Regions from separate parts of the Alkalilimnicola sp. S0819 genome, predicted to be linked through region 3. Evidence: predicted binding sites of a transcription regulator. Region 3 holds the regulator's gene; each other region holds the start of a gene.
What was found. The regulator FNR, encoded in region 3, switches genes on or off when oxygen is low (the NO sensors DNR and NnrR bind a similar motif). The targets are predictions, from matches to a motif close to TTGATNTANATCAA.

Region 1 (5,655 bases), on a different contig from region 3:
TAGCCGCTCGGTTGTTCGCGCAGGGTGATCTGGGTGTAGAGGAACACCGAGCCGATCACCTCATCGGAACCCACTGCGCAGGCATCGTAGTTGTAGTTGCCGCAGGCATAGGCGCGGCCGGCGTTGATGTGGCCCTGGGCGGTGGCGGTGTGCTCGGTGCAGCCGCCGCTGTTGTCCACCACCGTGACCGTGCGAGTGCGGGTGACGGCGGGGTTGCCGGCGGCGTCGCTCACATCGTAGTCGAGGGTGTACTCGCCGGCGGTATTGCTGTCCACGCTGCCGCTGATCACCACCTGTGAGGTGATATCGCCATCGGTGTCATCGCTGGCGCTGTAGCCCGGTTCCACCCAGGGGTCGCCCAGGTTCAGGGTGATCTGGGTGTCGCCCTGCAGGGTGATCACCGGGGCGGTGGTGTCGGTGCCGCCGCCGTCGTCCGGCAGCACGTGCACGGTGCGGGTCTGCACCTCGGCCCAGTTGCCGGCGCTGTCCTTGACGAAGTACTCACGGGTATAGGTGCCGACGCGGCTGAGGCTCACCCCGCCCGACCAGCCGACTCGGCTGCTGATATCACCGTCCACGTCGTCATGGGCGCTGTAGCCCGGATCCTGGTAGCCGCTGCTGTTCGGATCCACGGTGTAGGTCTGTACCGCGTCACCCACCAGGGTGATTACCGGCGGGGTGTAGTCCGGTGCCGGGCAGTTGCCCAGGCTGAAGTAGCCGGGTGTGGTTTCGGACAGAGTCACCTGGTTGTAGGTATAGGTGCCCAGATCATCCCCCGAGCCCACGGCGTAATAACGGGTGGTGGTCCACCAGCCGCTGCCTTCCTGCACGCTGTAGGCGCGGCCCGCGCTCTCATGCTGGGGGTTGGTGGCGCTGTGGCTGGTGCAGGGCGCGTGCTGGCGGCGCAGGTCGAAGCTCATGGTCTCGCCGGGGGCGGAGATGTTCTCCACCACCAGGCCGGAGTAGGTGCCGCTGGGGTAGGCGCTGTTCACCACGGTGTCGGGGCCCAGGGTGTGGGCGTTGCCGCTGAACCACAGGGAGTCGCGGCGCGCGCCCAGGCCCAGGTTCGGATCATCGTCGGCGCGATAGATGTGCACCCGGGCGGTGCTGTTGGTGTAGGCGATCATCAGCCCGGTATCGCCGGTGGCGATGCGGTCCAGGCCGCGGATCAGGCCCTCATCGTAGCCCTGCACCTTGCGCTGCTCCAGCAGCCAGTAGCGGCTCTGGTTCTCGCCCAGTATCTGGTAAACGCTCGGGTTGGCACTGAACCAGTGGCCGATGCCATGGCTCTGCGCGTGCTCGCCGGGGTAGAGCCGCTGGGCCTGAACCAGGCCGTATTGGCCGCCGGGCAGACGGGCATTGAGGCGGCTGTGGGCAATCATGTGCACCGGCCGTTCGCCGGAGCGTTCGCCGGGCTTGTAACCCCAGCTGCCGGTGCCCATCAGGCCCCAGCTGGAAACATCCGAGGGCTGGTTGTACAGGTCTGACAGGCCGAAGGCGGAGTGGCCGAATTCATGGGCGATGATGCCGATGGTGCTGTCGTATTCCTCCCCCTGGGGGCCCTGACGTTCGCCCAGGCCCATGTAGCTGGTCCACAGGTTGATGCCGTCGTAATCGCCCAGGTTGGCGGAAAAACGCGCGTGGCCCCAGAAACCTTCGGTGGAGGAGGCGTAGTACGAACTTTCCGGGCCGGCCACCACGAAGGCGAGGGTCAGCTCATCCTGGTCCACGCGGCCGTCGCCGTCGACGTCGAAGGCGGCGAAGTCGACCTGGGCGTCGGCGAGGGCGAGCGCGTCCTGTAGCACCGCGTTCCAGGCCGAGGTGTTCTTGGCGTGGTGGGGGTGGGGGTAATTCAGCTGCACGCGCACCAGGCCGTCATTGGCGGTGCCGTCGGTCTCGGCGGCCGGGGCGATCTGCACCTGGTTGCCGCTCATTTCCTGGAAATAGTCGTTCACGCTGCCGGGGGTGGGGGCGTTGGGGTAGCCGCCGAAGATGCGATCGGCCCAGCTGGACGCGCCGTTGACGAAGCTCTGGTCGGTGAACTCCACCATCACTACCAGCGCGGTATAGGCGCTCGCAGCCTGGCTGCTGGTGCCCGCGGCGAAGCTGCGGGCGGCGGCGCCGTTCTCGTGGCGGGTCGGCGCCGACGGTGCCAGCTTGCGGCTCAGCGGGTTTTGCTGCAGCAGGCGTTGCTGGTCCAGTTCGAAGCGGCGCCACAGGGCGCGCCAGGCCTGGCGCGCTTCATCAGCGCTCGCGGCCCAGCTCGGCTTGCCCTGGCCCAGGGCAATACCGGAAAGGCTCAGGCCTGGGGTGGTGCTCTGCGCGCCGGCCTGGCGCAGGCGGGCGTATTCGTAGCGCTGCCGGGTGGCATTGAACAGCACCACCGCGCCGGTTTCCGCCTGCTCGAACCAATGCAGGTGCTCATCGCCCCGGGGCTGGAGCTGGAAGCGCTGGCCGTCGGGCTGGGCGACCCAGCGGGGCTCCGGGTTCACCGGCATGGCGGCGGCGGGCAGAGCGAGGAGGAGGGCGAGCAGTACGAGACTGGCGCCTAGCAGGCGGTGGATTCTGTTCATGAGCTGGTGTCCCCGGTGGCAAAAGCGTGGCCGAGCAACACCCGCGGATCATTGGCATGAGATATGTGATCAGCGGTTCATTATTGTGTTGCTGCGGTGCGCAATTGTATGGCACCGCAGCAAGCAATCAACTCCCCAAAGGGGGGGTAAGCGTATTTTCAGTCCACCTGCCCCAGGTATTTGTCCAGCCGTTCCTTGCCCATGGCAATGTTCGCCTTGAGCGCCTCGGCCGCCGCCGCCGCGTCTTCGGCGTTCACGGCGTCGCCCACCTGGATCACGCCTACCATGCCCAGCGGCAGGTGCGGATCGCATTGATACAGATACACCCCTTCGGCATCCAGGGTCACGCTGAAGGGTTTGTCCATGGGGCCTTTCCAGGCTTCGGCCCCGTCGGGGACGAAGGCGCTGGCGCTGTTATGGGCCATGCCCGCCGGTACGAAGCGCACGGTGTCGCCGGGGGCGACTTTCAGGTACCCGGGTTCGAAGACCATGCTGCCGTCGGCGCCGCTGTCCAGCATGCGCACCTCATGGTCGGCCGCCTGCGCGGCGCTGGCGAGCCCCAGGCAAAGGGCAACGCTGAGGGGGATAAGTCGCAGTTTCATGGCGTGTACTCCTGCAGTGGGTTGGGGATATCAAGGAGGCGCGGCCTCACTGCCTGCAAAAGTAGCGCATTAGATGAATGTTTTGTTTGACGCCAATCAACATTCGTGGTGAAACCGCGCCGATGGGCGTTGATGGGGCCCAGGGTGGTTTGGCGGGACGGCGGCAGTACGGAGCACGGGCCTGATCGGAGGGCATGTGGTGCCGGTTACGGGGCGGGCGTGGACTTGGGGCAGTCCACGCCGATGTTCGCGGGCTGTTCTCACCCCGTCCGGATCATCGAAGAAATCTTTATATGCTTAGTGAGAAACAATTCTTGGGCCTGCCGGGGCGGGCCGCGCTAAGATGCGCCGCCTCAAAATGGGCAGGGGAGCGGCTTGGGTGAGTAGCGGCGGTGAGACGCAGCGTTGGCGGTTGGTGCGGGGGGTGCTGCGGCGCATGCACCTGGAGCGGGTCAGCGAGCGCTTCGACCCGACCCTGGTGCTGGCGGCTTTCAACTTCGTCAACGGCGGGGTGAGCATCGGGCTGATCGCCGCGGTGGCCCTGTGGACCGGCGAGTCCTTCATCTTCCCTTCCCTGGGGGCCACGGCCTTTATCCTCTTCTATATGCCCCTGGCCGCGCCTGCCTCGCCGCGCAATGTGTTGTTGGGACATCTGATCGGGGCACTGGCCGGCTGGGCAAGCCTCGCCCTGTTCGGTTTGCTGGACGCCGCCCCCGCGGTGATGGCCGGCATGGACTGGCCCCGGGTAGGGGCTACCGCGCTTTCCCTGGCGGTGACCACCAGTCTGATGGCCCTGCTGCGGGTGGCGCATCCGCCCGCCGGCGCCACCACGCTCATCGTGTCGCTGGGGCTCATGCCGCAGCTCTCGCAAATTCCCGTGCTGATGGCGGCGGTGCTCCTGCTGCTGGCCCAGGCGCTGGTGTTGAACCGTCTGGCCGGCTTGCCCTACCCCTGGTGGGCGCGACAGGCCGGGCCCGGTGCGCAGCTGGATATCGCCAGTGGCGGTGCGCCGGCCCGCTGAATGCCACCCATCTACTGCCACGGACGCGTTCGCCTGCCGGCGGGCTTGGTAGGATAAGCGCCAACCGGGGGGAGAATCCGCATGACCTTGACGCGCCAATTTCGCATCACACCGCTGTTTTTCGGCGCGGTGCTGGTCGTGGTGGCCCTGCAATTGGGCATTCTCTATGCCAACGAGCGAGTCGCCCTGCGTCTTCAGGAGGATCTGGTGGCCATTAACGTGGCCGGGCGCCAGCGCATGCTGGTCGAGGGCATTGGCCGCGACCTGTTGATGTTGCGCCGTCCTGAGCTTGTCCCGGAGCGGCGCGACGCGGTGCTGGCCGCGCTGGAGCGCAAGCGCGGTCTGTTCGCGGCTACCTTGCAGGCTTTCGCCCAGGGGGGGGAGACCGAGGGGCTGTACGGCCGGCCGCATCGTCTGGCCGCGCTGCGGGCGCCGGCGAACCGCGCGGCGCTACAACAGCTGCGGACCTATTGGTCAGGCTATGAGCCGTTGCTGAGCGCCGTGCTGGCGGCGCGGGGCGCGCCGTCGGCCTTGGCCGAAGCGCAGGCCTACAGCCTGGGTGAGGGCGGTGTACGACTGTTGCAGGCCGCCGATCGGCTGACCCAGGCCGTAGAGGCCCATAGCCGCGGCCAGGCGCGGACCCTGCGGCTGTGGCAAAGCAGCGCGGCGTTTCTGGCCCTGCTGGGTTTTTTGTTGCTGGTGTACTGGTTCTGGCGGCAGTGGCGGGGCGCGGCCCGCGGCGAGCAGCGGCTGCGCCGTCTGCTGGACCGGGTGGGGACGGGCGTATTGCTGGTCGATCCGGGCGGACGGATCGAGTACGCCAATGCGCTCGCCGCCACCCTGTTCGCCGGCAGTCGCGAGCAATTGTTGGGGCGGCTCTATTCGGAGCTGGTTCGCGAGGCGATTCCGGGGCCCGAGCGTGCGGAGGCGCATCGTGGCCGGCGTCTCGATGGTACCCGTTTCGAGGCGCGGGTGAGGCTGGACGATTTGCTGCTGGACGGGCGCCGGGTGCGCGTGGCCACCGTGGTGGATGTGACGCGCCAACGGGCGCTGGAGTCGCAGCTGCGGCACCTGGCTCATCACGATGCCCTGACGGGCCTGCCCAACCGGCGCGCGTTCGAAACCCGCTTGGGCGAAGCGCTGTCCGCTGCCGAGCGCCACGGGCAGGAGTTGGCTCTGTTGTTCGTGGATCTGGACGGGTTCAAGCCGGTGAACGACCGTTACGGTCACGGCGCGGGGGATCAATTGCTGGTGGATATCGCCAAGCGCCTGCGCGAGAGCCTGCGCACCGAGGATGTGGTGGCGCGGGTGGGCGGGGATGAATTCGCCGTGCTGCTGGTGCCGCCGGAGCGAGACGCGGCCGAGGCCGCGGCGCGTTCCGTGGCCGGGAAGCTGATCGCCGCCCTACGGCGGCCGTTTCAGGCCGGTGACGCGGCGGTATGCATCGGTGCGAGCGTGG
Region 2 (5,655 bases), on a different contig from region 3:
GGGTCCAGCCCGGAGGGCTCGTTGCGCTCGTGCACGGCTTGCTACTCCTCGATGCTCGCCTCGTCCTGGCTCAAAGAGTACACATAGGCGGTGAGCACGTGAATGCGCTCTTCATCCAGCAGCTGCTCGTGAGCGGGCATCAGGCCCTGGCGCCCCTCGCGGATGCTCTGCTCGATGGCGGCCAGGCTGCCGCCGTAGAGCCAGGCGTCGTCAGTGAGGTTCGGCGCGCCCAGGGCCTGGTTGCCGGTGCCGTCGGCGCCGTGGCAGGCCGCGCAGCTGGCCTCGAATTTCTGCTTGCCGGCACGGGTGAGCTGCGCCGGGGCGCTGCGGCCGTTGAGGCTGTACACATAGGCGGCCACCTGACTCACGCCCTCATCGCCCAGGACCGCGCCCATGGGCGGCATTACGCCGCGCCGGCCTTGGGCGATGCTGTGGCGGATGGCGGCGGGGCTGCCGCCGTAGAGCCAGGCGTCGTCGGCCAGGTTGGGGAAGCCCGGCGCGCCACGGGCGTCCGAGCCGTGGCAGACCGCGCAGTTGTTGCCGAACAGGCGGCTCCCGGCGGCCATGGCGTCCGGGTTGTGGATCAGCTCCTCCACGTCGGTGGCAGCCCATTCGTTGAAGATCGCGCCATAGCTGTCGCGCGCCTTGGCCACTTCCTCTTCCCATTGCCCGACCTGAGTCCAGCCCAGTACGCCCTCGAAGCGACCCAGTCCCGGGTAGAGCACCAGGTAGAGCAGGGCGAAGGCGATGCTGATGTAGAACATGGTCAGCCACCAGCGAGGCATGGGGTTGTTCAGCTCGCGCAGATCGCCATCCCAGACGTGGTCGGTGGGCTCACCCTCGGCGGACTCACCCGCGATGGGCTTCGCGGTCCAGCGCAGCAGCCACCAGCAGCCGAGGATGTTGGCCAGGGTGAGCAGGGTGATGAACCAGCTCCAGAAACTACTCATCGCGGTTGGTCTCCTGCGATTTAGGGGTCTTTTCGTCTTCCAGCGGCAGGCGGGAGGCTTCGTTGAAGTCCTTCTTGCGCTTGCCGCTCCAGGCCCAGATGACGATTCCTAGGAAGATGACCAGCAGCAGCGTGGTCATGATGCCGCTGACAGTGCCGGCGCTCATGGCTTACCTCCGTCCGCTGAAGGCCGTGCCCAGGCCCTGCAGGTAGGCGATGAGCGCGTCCATCTCGGTCTTGCCTTCCAGTTGCGCGGGCGCCTCGGCGATCTGCTCGTCGGTGTAGGGCACCCCGATCAGCTGCTGGGCGCGCATACGGGTCTGGATCACGGCGGGATCGACCTCCCGTTCCGCCAGCCAGGGATAGGCGGGCATGTTGGATTCGGGCACCACATCGCGCGGGTTCATCAGGTGCACGTAGTGCCACTCATCGGTGTAGCGACCACCGACCCGGGCCAGGTCCGGCCCGGTCCGCTTGGAGCCCCACTGGAAGGGGCGGTCGTAGACCGACTCGCCGGCCACTGAATAATGGCCGTAGCGCTCGGTCTCGGCGCGGAAGGGGCGGATCATTTGCGAATGGCAGCCGTAGCAGCCCTCGGAGACGTACACATCGCGTCCGGCCAGCTCCAGCGCCGGGTAGGGCTGTACGCCCTCCGCCGGTTGGGTGGTCTCGGCCTGGAACAGCAGCGGCACGATCTCGACGATGCCGCCGATGCTGATCACGATGGCGGTCAAGATGCCCATCAGCGGAATGCTGCGTTCGACTTTAGCGTGTGCTTGTGACATTCCTGCGCTCTCCTAGGCAGTCTGGGCGGCGGCGGTGGCGTGCGCGGGCTCATCGCCACGCACGGTCTTCCAGATGTTCCAGGCCATGATGAACATGCCGGCGAGGAACAGCGCGCCACCCAGGAGCCGCGCCGCGTAATACGGGTAGGTAGCTTGCAGTGCCTGGACGAAGGTGTAGGTGAGGGTGCCGTCGTCGTTGACCGCGCGCCACATCAGCCCCTGCATCACACCGGCGATCCACATGGAGGCGATGTAGAGCACCACGCCGATGGTGCTGATCCAGAAGTGCGCGTCGATGGCCTTGATGCTGTACATGGCCGGACGGTCGTAGAGCTTCGGGATCAGCGCGTAGATCGAGCCGATGGTGATATAGGCCACCCAGCCCAGCGCGCCGGCGTGCACATGACCGATGGTCCAGTCGGTGTAGTGGGACAGGGCGTTGACCGTCTTGATGGACATCAGCGGGCCTTCGAAGGTGGCGATGCCGTAGAAGGACAGCGAGACGATCAGGAATTTCAGGATCGGGTCGGTGCGCAGCTTATGCCAGGCGCCCGAGAGGGTCATGATGCCGTTGATCATGCCGCCCCAGGAGGGGGCGAGCAGGATCAGCGAGAACACCATGCCGACACTCTGGGCCCATTCGGGCAGCGCGGTGTAGTGCAGATGATGCGGCCCGGCCCACATGTACACCGAGATCAGTGCCCAGAAATGCACGATCGACAGGCGGTAGGAGTACACCGGGCGCCCGGCTTGCTTGGGCACGAAGTAGTACATCATGCCCAGAAAGCCGGCGGTGAGGAAAAAGCCCACGGCGTTGTGGCCGTACCACCACTGCACCATGGCATCCACCGCGCCGGAGTAGAGCGGGTAGGAATGGGTCCAGCTGGTGGGGATCTGCAGGCTGTTGACGATGTGCAGCAGCGCGATGGCGAGGATGAAAGCGCCGTAGAACCAGTTCGCCACGTAGATGTGCTTCACCTTGCGCACCGCGATGGTGCCGAAGAACACCACGCCGTAGGCCACCCAGACCAGTGCGATGAGCACGTCGATGGGCCAGATCAGCTCCGCATATTCCTTGCTCTGGGTCAGGCCCAGGGGCAGGGTGATGGTCGCCGCCACCAGCGCCGCCATCCAGCCCCAGAAGGTGAACGGCACGAGCCAGCCGCCGAACAACGGTGCCTGGCAGGTGCGTTGCACCACCCAGTAGGAGGTGGCGATCAGGCCGCTGCCGCCGAAGGCGAAGATCACCGCATTGGTGTGCAGCGGGCGCAGGCGGCTGAAGGTCAGCCAGGAGGTGTCGAAGTTCAGGGCGGGCCACAGCAGCTGGGCGGCGATCAGCACGCCCACGGCCATGCCGATGATGCCCCAGACAACGGTGGCGATGGTGAACTGTCGCACCACCTTGTCGTTGTACGCGGGTGTCGTGTCCATAAGCGTTAGGGAGTCTCTCGAAAGGTACGGAGTTGCAGCCGCGGCTATTGTGCCAAAGGCCGCGCAAAAGATCTTGACCTGGGTCAAAGGCCCGGTATTTGTCCCGGAGCGCGGCTGGCGTATGCTCCGGTCCAACAGCGGCGCGGCATAGGATACAGGACGGGATGATGAACGTGGAGCAGGAACGGCGTATCGAGGATCTGGAAGTGCGTTTGGCCTTTCAGGAGGACACCATTCAGAGCCTCAACGATACGCTGATCGCCCAGGGCGAGGCGCTGGCGGAGCTGCGCCTGGCACTGCAGCGTGTCAACGAGCAGGTCAGGCGGCTGCAGCCCGGCGAAGGCGGGGGCGCCGCCGAACACGAGCCCCCACCCCACTACTGAGGGCGCCGCCCCACTACTGAGGGCGCCGCCCCCATCGAGTGAGGCGGTGACGCAGATAGCGCTTGTATAGGCGGTCCAGGCGTTTGGTCAGGCGCTGGTCGCGGCCATCATAGAACCCGAGTACCCCACGGATCTCGCGCCGGCCACGCGCATCCAGGCGCGCCAAGCCCCGGTAAAGCAGGTAAAAGCGCAGGCGCTGGCTGCGGGACAGCTCCACCCGGGCGTGGCGGTCCAGGCAGGCCAGGTCCTTGATCCGGCCGCGGCGCCGCAGGAGCCCGTAGCGGCGCCGGCCGATGGGGCAGTCGATGAGATAGACCCGGGGCGGCGCGCCGCGGCTGACCATCACGTTGCGCCACTTCAAATCGTTGTGGCAGAAGCCGATGCGGTGCAGGCGGGCGGTGTAATCGGCCAGCTGGCGGCTGACCTCCGCCACCCAGCGCCGATCCCGCAGCTTGGGGTCGGCTTCCCGCGCCATGCGCGCCAGGTCCGTGGTGTCGGGGATCTCCCGGGTCACCAGCGCCGCGCGGCGAAACCGCCCCCAGGCGCGATGTTGCTCGAAGCCGGCGATGTCCGCCGTGGCAATGCCGAGCCGGGCGAACAGCCGCAGGTTCTCGTACTCGCCCCGTGGCCGGCTGCGGCCGAACAGTCGGCGCAGCATCTTGCCCGCGGCGCTGTAGCGCTTCAGGTAATACACCCCGTCGGGCCGTTCCAGCCGCAGCACTTCGGAGATGAGATCGCCCGCGACCCGCTCGCCTTCCCACGACCAGGCTTCGTCCAGGTCCCGCCACAGGTTCTTGTCGGTCATCATTCCAGACCCAAAATGAAGTCCCAGTCCTCGGCGCTCACCGGCATGATGGACAGGCGGTTGCCCCGCTGTACCAGGCGGAAATCCGCCAGTTCCGGGCGCTCCTTCAGTTCCTGCAGGCTGATGTTGCGTTTCAGCTTGCGCACGAATTTCACATCCACCAGCACCCAGCGCGGTTTGTCCGGGTCGCTCTTGGGGTCGTAATACTGGTTGTCCGGGTCGAACTGGGTGGGGTCGGGGTAGGGCGCGCTCGCCACCTCGGCGATACCGACGATCCCCGGCACCTTGGTGTTGGAATGGTAGAAGAAGACCTGGTCGCCGATCTTCATGTCATCCCGCATCATGTTGCGCGCCTGGTAGTTGCGCACCCCATCCCAGGGCTCGGTCAGGTTGGGGCGCTGGGCCAGGTCATCGATGCCGAACACATCGGGTTCGGACTTCATCAGCCAGTAGTTCATGCTCGGCTCCCTGTGTTGTTGTGAAACGCTTACTGGAAGGCGCGCAGGCCGCGCTCGGTGATTATGCCCCACAGCGGCACGTCCCAGGGTTCACCGGCCAGCGCCGGCACGCGCTGGAAGGCGTGGGCGACGCCCAGTAGCCGCGGATGCTGCCAGCGTCGGCGGTGGCGGGTGAAGGCGAAGCAGCGATCGTAGTAGCCGCCGCCCATTCCAAGCCGGTTCCCCCGGTCATCGAAGGCCACCAGTGGCGCCAGCACCAGGTCCAGCCGATGAGCGGGCAGGGGGCGGCCGCCGAGCCGTGGTTCGGGGATGCCGTAGCGGTTACGCCGCAGGCGGCTGTGCTCCGGGTGGTAGGGGTAGAAGCGCATGACGCCGCGCTCGGCGACCACCGGCAGATACAACCGCTTGCCCCGGATCGCGGCCAGGCGCATCAGCGGCGCCAGGTCGGGTTCGCCGTCGGCGGCCCAGTAGGCGGCGATATGGCGGGCCTTGCGAAAGACCGCGCTGCGGGCCAGGTGGGCGGCCAGGCGGCGGGCGTGCCGGTGCTGCTTGCGCGGGTCCAGCCGGCGCCGTTGCTGGCGCATGGCTTGCCGTATGTCCTGGCGGGAGTTCATGGGGCGGGATGTTAGCACGCCCGGCTGGCCACGCCGGGCGGCCTGAATTGAGGGGACATTCCCCGCCTGTGCCGATGCGGGCTTCGCCCTTGAACCCTATGGTTCAGGTGGGGATGGCGAGTGGCGGCTTAGGCTTTCCGCTGCATGGCGGACCTGCACACCGCTTGCCACTACGACCAGGATCCCCGGGGCTACTCTTTGAGGCTCAAGAATACGTAGGCCCGCTGTCG
Region 3 (5,655 bases):
GCGGCAACCGATTGTACCTGGGCTACACCCTGATCAATGCCGCCGGCTTCGCGGCGATGTTCGCCTTCATTTCCGGCTCTAGCTTCGTGCTGATCGAATTCCTGGGCATCCCGGCACACCACTACGGCTACTACTTCATGCTGGGTGTGTTCGGTTTCATGGTGGGCAGCTTCATCGCGGGGCGCAACACCCGCCGGCTGGGGATAGACCGGCTGCTGCTGCTCGCCGGGCTGCTCACCGCGGGCGGCGGCGCGCTGATGCTCACCTTTGCCCTGGGCGGCGACTACTCCGCCCTCACCGTGGTGGGCCCGCAGGTCATCATCATGATCGGCGCCGGCATCATCGCCCCCCAGGCCATGGCCGGGCTGATGGGTCCGTTTCCCCACATGGCCGGCTCCGCCTCGGCCCTGGCGGGTTTCCTGCAGATGGTAATCGCCGCCCTCGCCGGCAGTGCCGTGGGGTTCTGGCATGACGGCACACCGCTGTCCATGGCGGCGGTAAGCTGCGTGGCGGGCTGCTCGGCCCTGCTGCTGTATCTGGGCGTCGTACAGCCGGTGCGCCGAGCGCAGCAGCGCCGCGCCGCGAACCAGCCCCCGGCTGGCCAGGTCGTGAAAAGCTGCTGAGCACGGTTATCCGCGAAAAACCAAAAACCCGCCGGTCACAAAGACCGGCGGGTTCCTTGGCGAATGTTTTCCCCGGGCCGCCGGGTGTCGATCAGTCCGCTTTCAGATTCAGGTTCATCAATTCCGGCAGCGCGTGGGTGCGCATCATCGCGGTGGCCATGAACTCCATGGCGCTCACCGGCGCCTCGGGCTGGCCGGTCAGGGTCAGCTCGCCGGGTTCCATGAGGAAGCGCCGAATCTCCGGCAGGGAGGCCTGGACGAAGGCGTTATCACCGGCCTGCTGCTCCAGCTCGCCGAGCATCTGCTGCACGAAGGCCTCCTCGCTCATGTCCTGCTCCGCGGCGCTCTGACTGATCAAGCGGCGCATCAGCGAGGCGTCGGTGTAGCTGAGCGTGAAATCGTCCACCCGGAACGCCGGCAGGCTCTGCGGACCGGTCACGGACTTCTCCAGGTCGAACTCGCTGAGGGTCATGGACAATCCCAGCCCGCCCATCTCGTCGAGCTCGCCGCGCAACCGGCTGAGGTTCAGCACCTGGGTTTCGGGTTCGTAGCGGTAGGCCATCTCGTAGGTGCCCCGGATGCTGTCATAGCCCATGGCACTCAGCATCCGCGCCTGGTCATCGCCCAGTTCGCCGAGATCCTGGCTCACACCCTCGGCGCGCATGCTCAGATAATGGGGCGGATCATTGGCCTTGTCGTATTCGGTGAACAACAACCGCTCAATGCGGGTGGTACCCCCTTCCTGGGCGCTGACCACCATGTCACGCACTTCCACCCGGCGGCCGAACAGGCCCACCTCCACCGCGCCGTAGCTGGCGTTCATGCCGGCCGGCAGCTGGGCAATGCTCTCATCGAGCTGCGCCAGCACCTGACCCTCGATGCGCTGCTGGGCGACCACGCCAGCAACCACCGCCAACACCGCGACCACCCCCAGCGCGACCAGTAAGGTCCTGAATTTCATGCTCCACTCCCGATCATTGAAAGCCGACACTTTAGTGAGAAAGAACCTCGGGGTCGAGGGCCGACGGTGTCGGCCGCCGCACGTGTGGCTTCGCCCCATCGGCTCGGCGTCGGGAACATTTGCGCGAGCATCGAGGTCTTCTTGCGAACAGGAGGTCACGGGAAACTTTCGATGTGCGTTTGCAGCAGGAAGCAGGCACACCCATACCCCCCTATGGTCGGCGGGCCAGATCGTCAAAGGCCTGTGGGAATCAGTCAGTCTCTCCTGAAAGGCAAGCACAAGAACGCAAGGAGGCCCAATAGCTCATGATGAAGCCCATCTACCGTCTGCTGTTCGCGCTGTTTGTACTCGGCAGCATCGCTGGTCTCTCCGCACAAGCTTCGCTGGATCAGGACCTGCAGGATATACACGCGCGCTGGCAGCATGCCCGCACCCTGGATGCCGAGGCACGGGGAAAACACTTGAGCGAATTGCGCCGGCGCGTGGCCGATCTGCGCCAGCGCTATCCCGAGCGCCGCGATCTGGTCCATTGGGAACGGATCATTCACGCCGAGCGGCAGCCCTACGGCTGAGCGCAGGGCTCAGCCCCGGTGCGTGCGCTCACAGGCAGTGTCCGGCACCTGCCCCGCCATGACGCGCATAGCGGACAGGTCCGTCAGATGCACTTCCTTGCCCTCGCTGCGCAGCAGGCCCTGGTCCTGCAGGCGCCGGAACAGCCGGCTCATGGTCTCGGGCGCCAGCCCCAGATAGTTGCTCAGATCGCCCCGGGACATGGGCAGGCGAAAGCGCACGGGGGAGAGGCCGCGGGCACCGAAGCGGCTGGAGAAGCTGAGCAGCGCGATGACCAGACGCTCCTCGGCGGAGCGGCGAGCCACCGCGTTCAGCATCTCGTTGTCCCCGAAGATCTCCTGGCTCATGATGCGCAGCAACTGGTGCTGCAGGCCTGGCACCTTGCCCGCCAGGTCTTCCAGAGTAACGAAGGGAATCTCGCACAGGCTGGTGGTTTCCAGCGCCACGGCGTAGCACGGGTGGGTGCCGCGGCTGATGGCGTCCAGACCCACGATCTCGCCGGGCAGATGGAAGCCGGTCACCTGCTCTTCGCCATCGGCGCTGATGGCATAGGTCTTCAGGGCACCCGCACGCACCGCATAGATGGAGACAAATTCGTCGCCGGCGCGGTAGAGATGCGCCCCGCGGGCCATGGGCTTGCGTCGCTCGACAATATTGTCGAGCATCTCCACATCCGCTGCTCCCAGCGAGACGGGCAAACAAAGCTGGAAAAGGCTGCAATCCTGACAGGCATTGCGAATGCCCGATAGCTGCACCACCCGTGCCCCAGACGACTCAGCCATGGCCGGATACACTCCTTAAGCGACGGTGAATGTAGGCTCGCGCCGAACGGTAACACAGCCCGGATAACCGCGCAGGAAGCCGCTCACGCCAACAACAGACGCGCCCCGTGCAGCACGGCGGCGGCGTAGAGCCCGGCGAGCATATCGTCGAGCATGATCCCCAGCCCTCCCGTGACGCGCCTATCCAGCCAGCCGATGGGCCAGGGTTTCAGCACGTCAAAGAAGCGAAACGCCAGGAAGCCGGCCAGAATCCAGCCCCAATGAGGCGGTATCAGCAACATGGCGAGCATGAAGCCCACCACCTCATCCCAGACGATGGCCGGGTGGTCGTGGACGCCGGCATCGCGGGCGGCCTGGTCGCAGATCAGCACCCCGGCGGCGAACAGCAACAGCACCACCCCCAGATAAGCCATGCCATGCAGCGGCGCCGCCAGCAGGTAGAAGGGGATGCCCACCAGGGTTCCCGCGGTGCCCGGCGCCTTCGGCGCCAGGCCGGTGCCGAAACCCAGTGCCAGCAGATGAATGGGGTTCTTGAGATTGAAAGCCTTGCGAGGATTCAACAGCATGTCGTTTGCGCGCGGTGACGGCGCCCCTGTCCTTTTGGTGTTGCTGGTTAATCGTCTTCGGCGCGGAAGTGGGCATAAGCGCGCCGGCCGGGCTGCCAGAACCGGCCGTCGGCCAGGCACAGCGCCAGCCCGGGCTCATCACGCACCTCACCGATACGGCTCAACGGCAGACTCAGTTCCGCGCTCACTCGCGCCAGGGCCGCCTCGCGATCCGGCGGCACCGTGAAGCACAATTCGTAGTCATCGCCGCCGCACAGCGCGGTATCCCACAGCTCTGCACCAGGCACCAGAGCACGTAGGGGCTTTGACAGAGGCAGCCGTGCAAGTTCCACCCGCGCGCCCACCCCGCTGGCTTCCAGCACATGCCCCAGATCCGCATACAGGCCATCGGAGACATCGATACAGGCGCTGGCCAGGCCGCGCAGCCGTAGGCCCAACGCCACGCGCGGCGTCGGCCGGTGCAGGCGCTCCACGAGCCAGTCGGCATATTCGCCGCGGCGCTGCCCGGATTGCCACAAGGCGAGCCCCAGGGCCGCATCACCCAGGGTGCCGCTGACATAGATGCCATCGCCGGGGCGCGCCCCATCACGTCGCAGCGCCTGTTCGGCGGGCACTTCCCCACTGACCTGCACGCTCAGCGTCAGCGGGCCGCGGGTCACATCGCCGCCGACAAGCGCCACGCCGTGCGTCCGGCCAAGCCCCCGCAAGCCTTCGCTGAAGGCGGCCAACCAGGTTGAGTCGGCCCGCTCCAGGGTCAAGCCCAGGAGAAACCAGGCAGGGCGCGCGCCCATGGCGGCCAGATCGCTGAGGTTCACGGCCAGCGCCTTGTGGCCGATGCTCTCGGGTGGCGCATCCAAAGGGAAATGCACCCCCGCCACCAGGGTATCCAGCGCCATGGCCAGATCGGCGCGCGGGCGCACCAGGGCGGCGTCATCGCCTATGCCGAGCAGCACATCGTCGCCGGCATCGCCCGCGAAGAACTGCCGGATGAGTTCGAACTCTCCGACCATTCAGTCCCGTCCGCGGAACCAGGCCGGGTGAATGGCCTTCACCGCCTCGCCGTCCTCGCGCCAGCCATGGCAGCTGTTGATCAGCGCCGGGCGTTTGTCGCCGGCCTTCGTCCAGCTCTTGCGCAAGGGCGCGATAGCCTGGAAGGCGGCCGTGGCCATGGGCGGCAGCAACTCGAACAGATGGGTGCAGCCGCTGGCGGCGGACAGCCGCGCGCGCACCTGAGACATCCAGCCCGGCCCTATGCGCAAGCCGGCCAGCGCCTCGTAACGCGGCCCGGCCTGATGGCAGCTGGGAAAGGGGTGGTACTCGATCACCCCTTCGGCGGCATGAATGAGCATGTCCTCGTCCAGGGTGAGACGCAGAGACATGTCATGGATGGGCTCTCCGGGGCGGATCTCGCCGCGAAAGCGGTTGCTGAAAGCATAGTGCTTGGTATCGCGCAGGTGCCCTTCCACGTCCCACAGCCCATCTTCACGCTGCCAGGCGTCCAGGCTGATACGCCTGGCGTGTATGGGCTTGCGGGCAACCGGTTCGGACAGGGGCATGGACTACTCCCCGCCGCCGGCCTGACGCTCCGCGGCGCGGAAGGTGTTAGCGCGGGCGAGCTTGTCCAGCACGCCATTGACGTACTTGTGGCTGTCCGTGCCGCCGAAGGCCTTGGTGAGCTCCACCGCCTCGGTGATGATCACCTTGTAGGGCACGTCCAGATGCTCCTGCAGCTCGAACAGCCCCAGCCTCAGCACGGCCCGCTCCACCGGGTCCAGCTGCGCCACGGGGCGATCCAGCAGGGGGGCAATCCGCGCATCCAGTGTATCCACCTGGGTGGGCACGCCGTGCAGCAGCGCACGGAACAGGCCCTGATCCACCTCTTCCATATTCATCTCGGCGAAGAACTGGGCCTCGATGTCGGCCAGGTTCTGCCCCGCCATCTGCCACTGGTACAGGGCCTGCAGGGCGCGCCGGCGGGCGGCGCTGCGGCGACGGTTCATATCGGGCTTACGCTTGGCGCTCATCGGCTCCCGGCCCTTACAGCTTGCGCAGCAGGCTGATCATCTCCAAGGTCGACAGGGCCGCTTCCGCGCCCTTGTTGCCGGCCTTGGTGCCTGCCCGTTCGATGGCCTGCTCGATGGTCTCGGTGGTCA

Region 1: the regulator FNR is predicted to act here: its motif matches at 3,262-3,275, upstream of GBG68_RS07635 (HPP family protein).
Region 2: the regulator FNR is predicted to act here: its motif matches at 3,239-3,252, upstream of ccoN (cytochrome-c oxidase, cbb3-type subunit I).

What each region holds. Positions count from the first base shown of each region.
Region 1 is NZ_WHIW01000007.1:10,471-16,125, forward strand. Features, by position in the region: gene GBG68_RS07625 (M6 family metalloprotease domain-containing protein) at 1-2,573, opposite strand, end outside; gene GBG68_RS07630 (pseudoazurin) at 2,732-3,175, opposite strand; gene GBG68_RS07635 (HPP family protein) at 3,555-4,196, shown strand; gene GBG68_RS07640 (diguanylate cyclase domain-containing protein) at 4,278-5,655, shown strand, end outside.
Region 2 is NZ_WHIW01000001.1:69,284-74,938, forward strand. Features, by position in the region: gene GBG68_RS00355 (hypothetical protein) at 1-35, opposite strand, end outside; gene ccoP (cytochrome-c oxidase, cbb3-type subunit III) at 42-950, opposite strand; gene GBG68_RS00365 (cbb3-type cytochrome oxidase subunit 3) at 943-1,116, opposite strand; gene ccoO (cytochrome-c oxidase, cbb3-type subunit II) at 1,120-1,734, opposite strand; gene ccoN (cytochrome-c oxidase, cbb3-type subunit I) at 1,747-3,165, opposite strand; gene GBG68_RS00380 (SlyX family protein) at 3,330-3,548, shown strand; gene GBG68_RS00385 (lipopolysaccharide kinase InaA family protein) at 3,562-4,356, opposite strand; gene GBG68_RS00390 (EVE domain-containing protein) at 4,353-4,811, opposite strand; gene GBG68_RS00395 (5-formyltetrahydrofolate cyclo-ligase) at 4,841-5,425, opposite strand; RNA gene ssrS (6S RNA) at 5,481-5,655, opposite strand, start outside.
Region 3 is NZ_WHIW01000014.1:3,602-9,256, forward strand. Features, by position in the region: gene GBG68_RS11445 (multidrug effflux MFS transporter) at 1-623, shown strand, start outside; gene GBG68_RS11450 (hypothetical protein) at 715-1,584, opposite strand; gene GBG68_RS11455 (hypothetical protein) at 1,890-2,156, shown strand; gene fnr (fumarate/nitrate reduction transcriptional regulator Fnr) at 2,166-2,936, opposite strand; gene GBG68_RS11465 (phosphatidylglycerophosphatase A) at 3,020-3,502, opposite strand; gene thiL (thiamine-phosphate kinase) at 3,550-4,512, opposite strand; gene GBG68_RS11475 (DUF2889 domain-containing protein) at 4,513-5,058, opposite strand; gene nusB (transcription antitermination factor NusB) at 5,062-5,526, opposite strand; gene ribE (6,7-dimethyl-8-ribityllumazine synthase) at 5,540-5,655, opposite strand, start outside.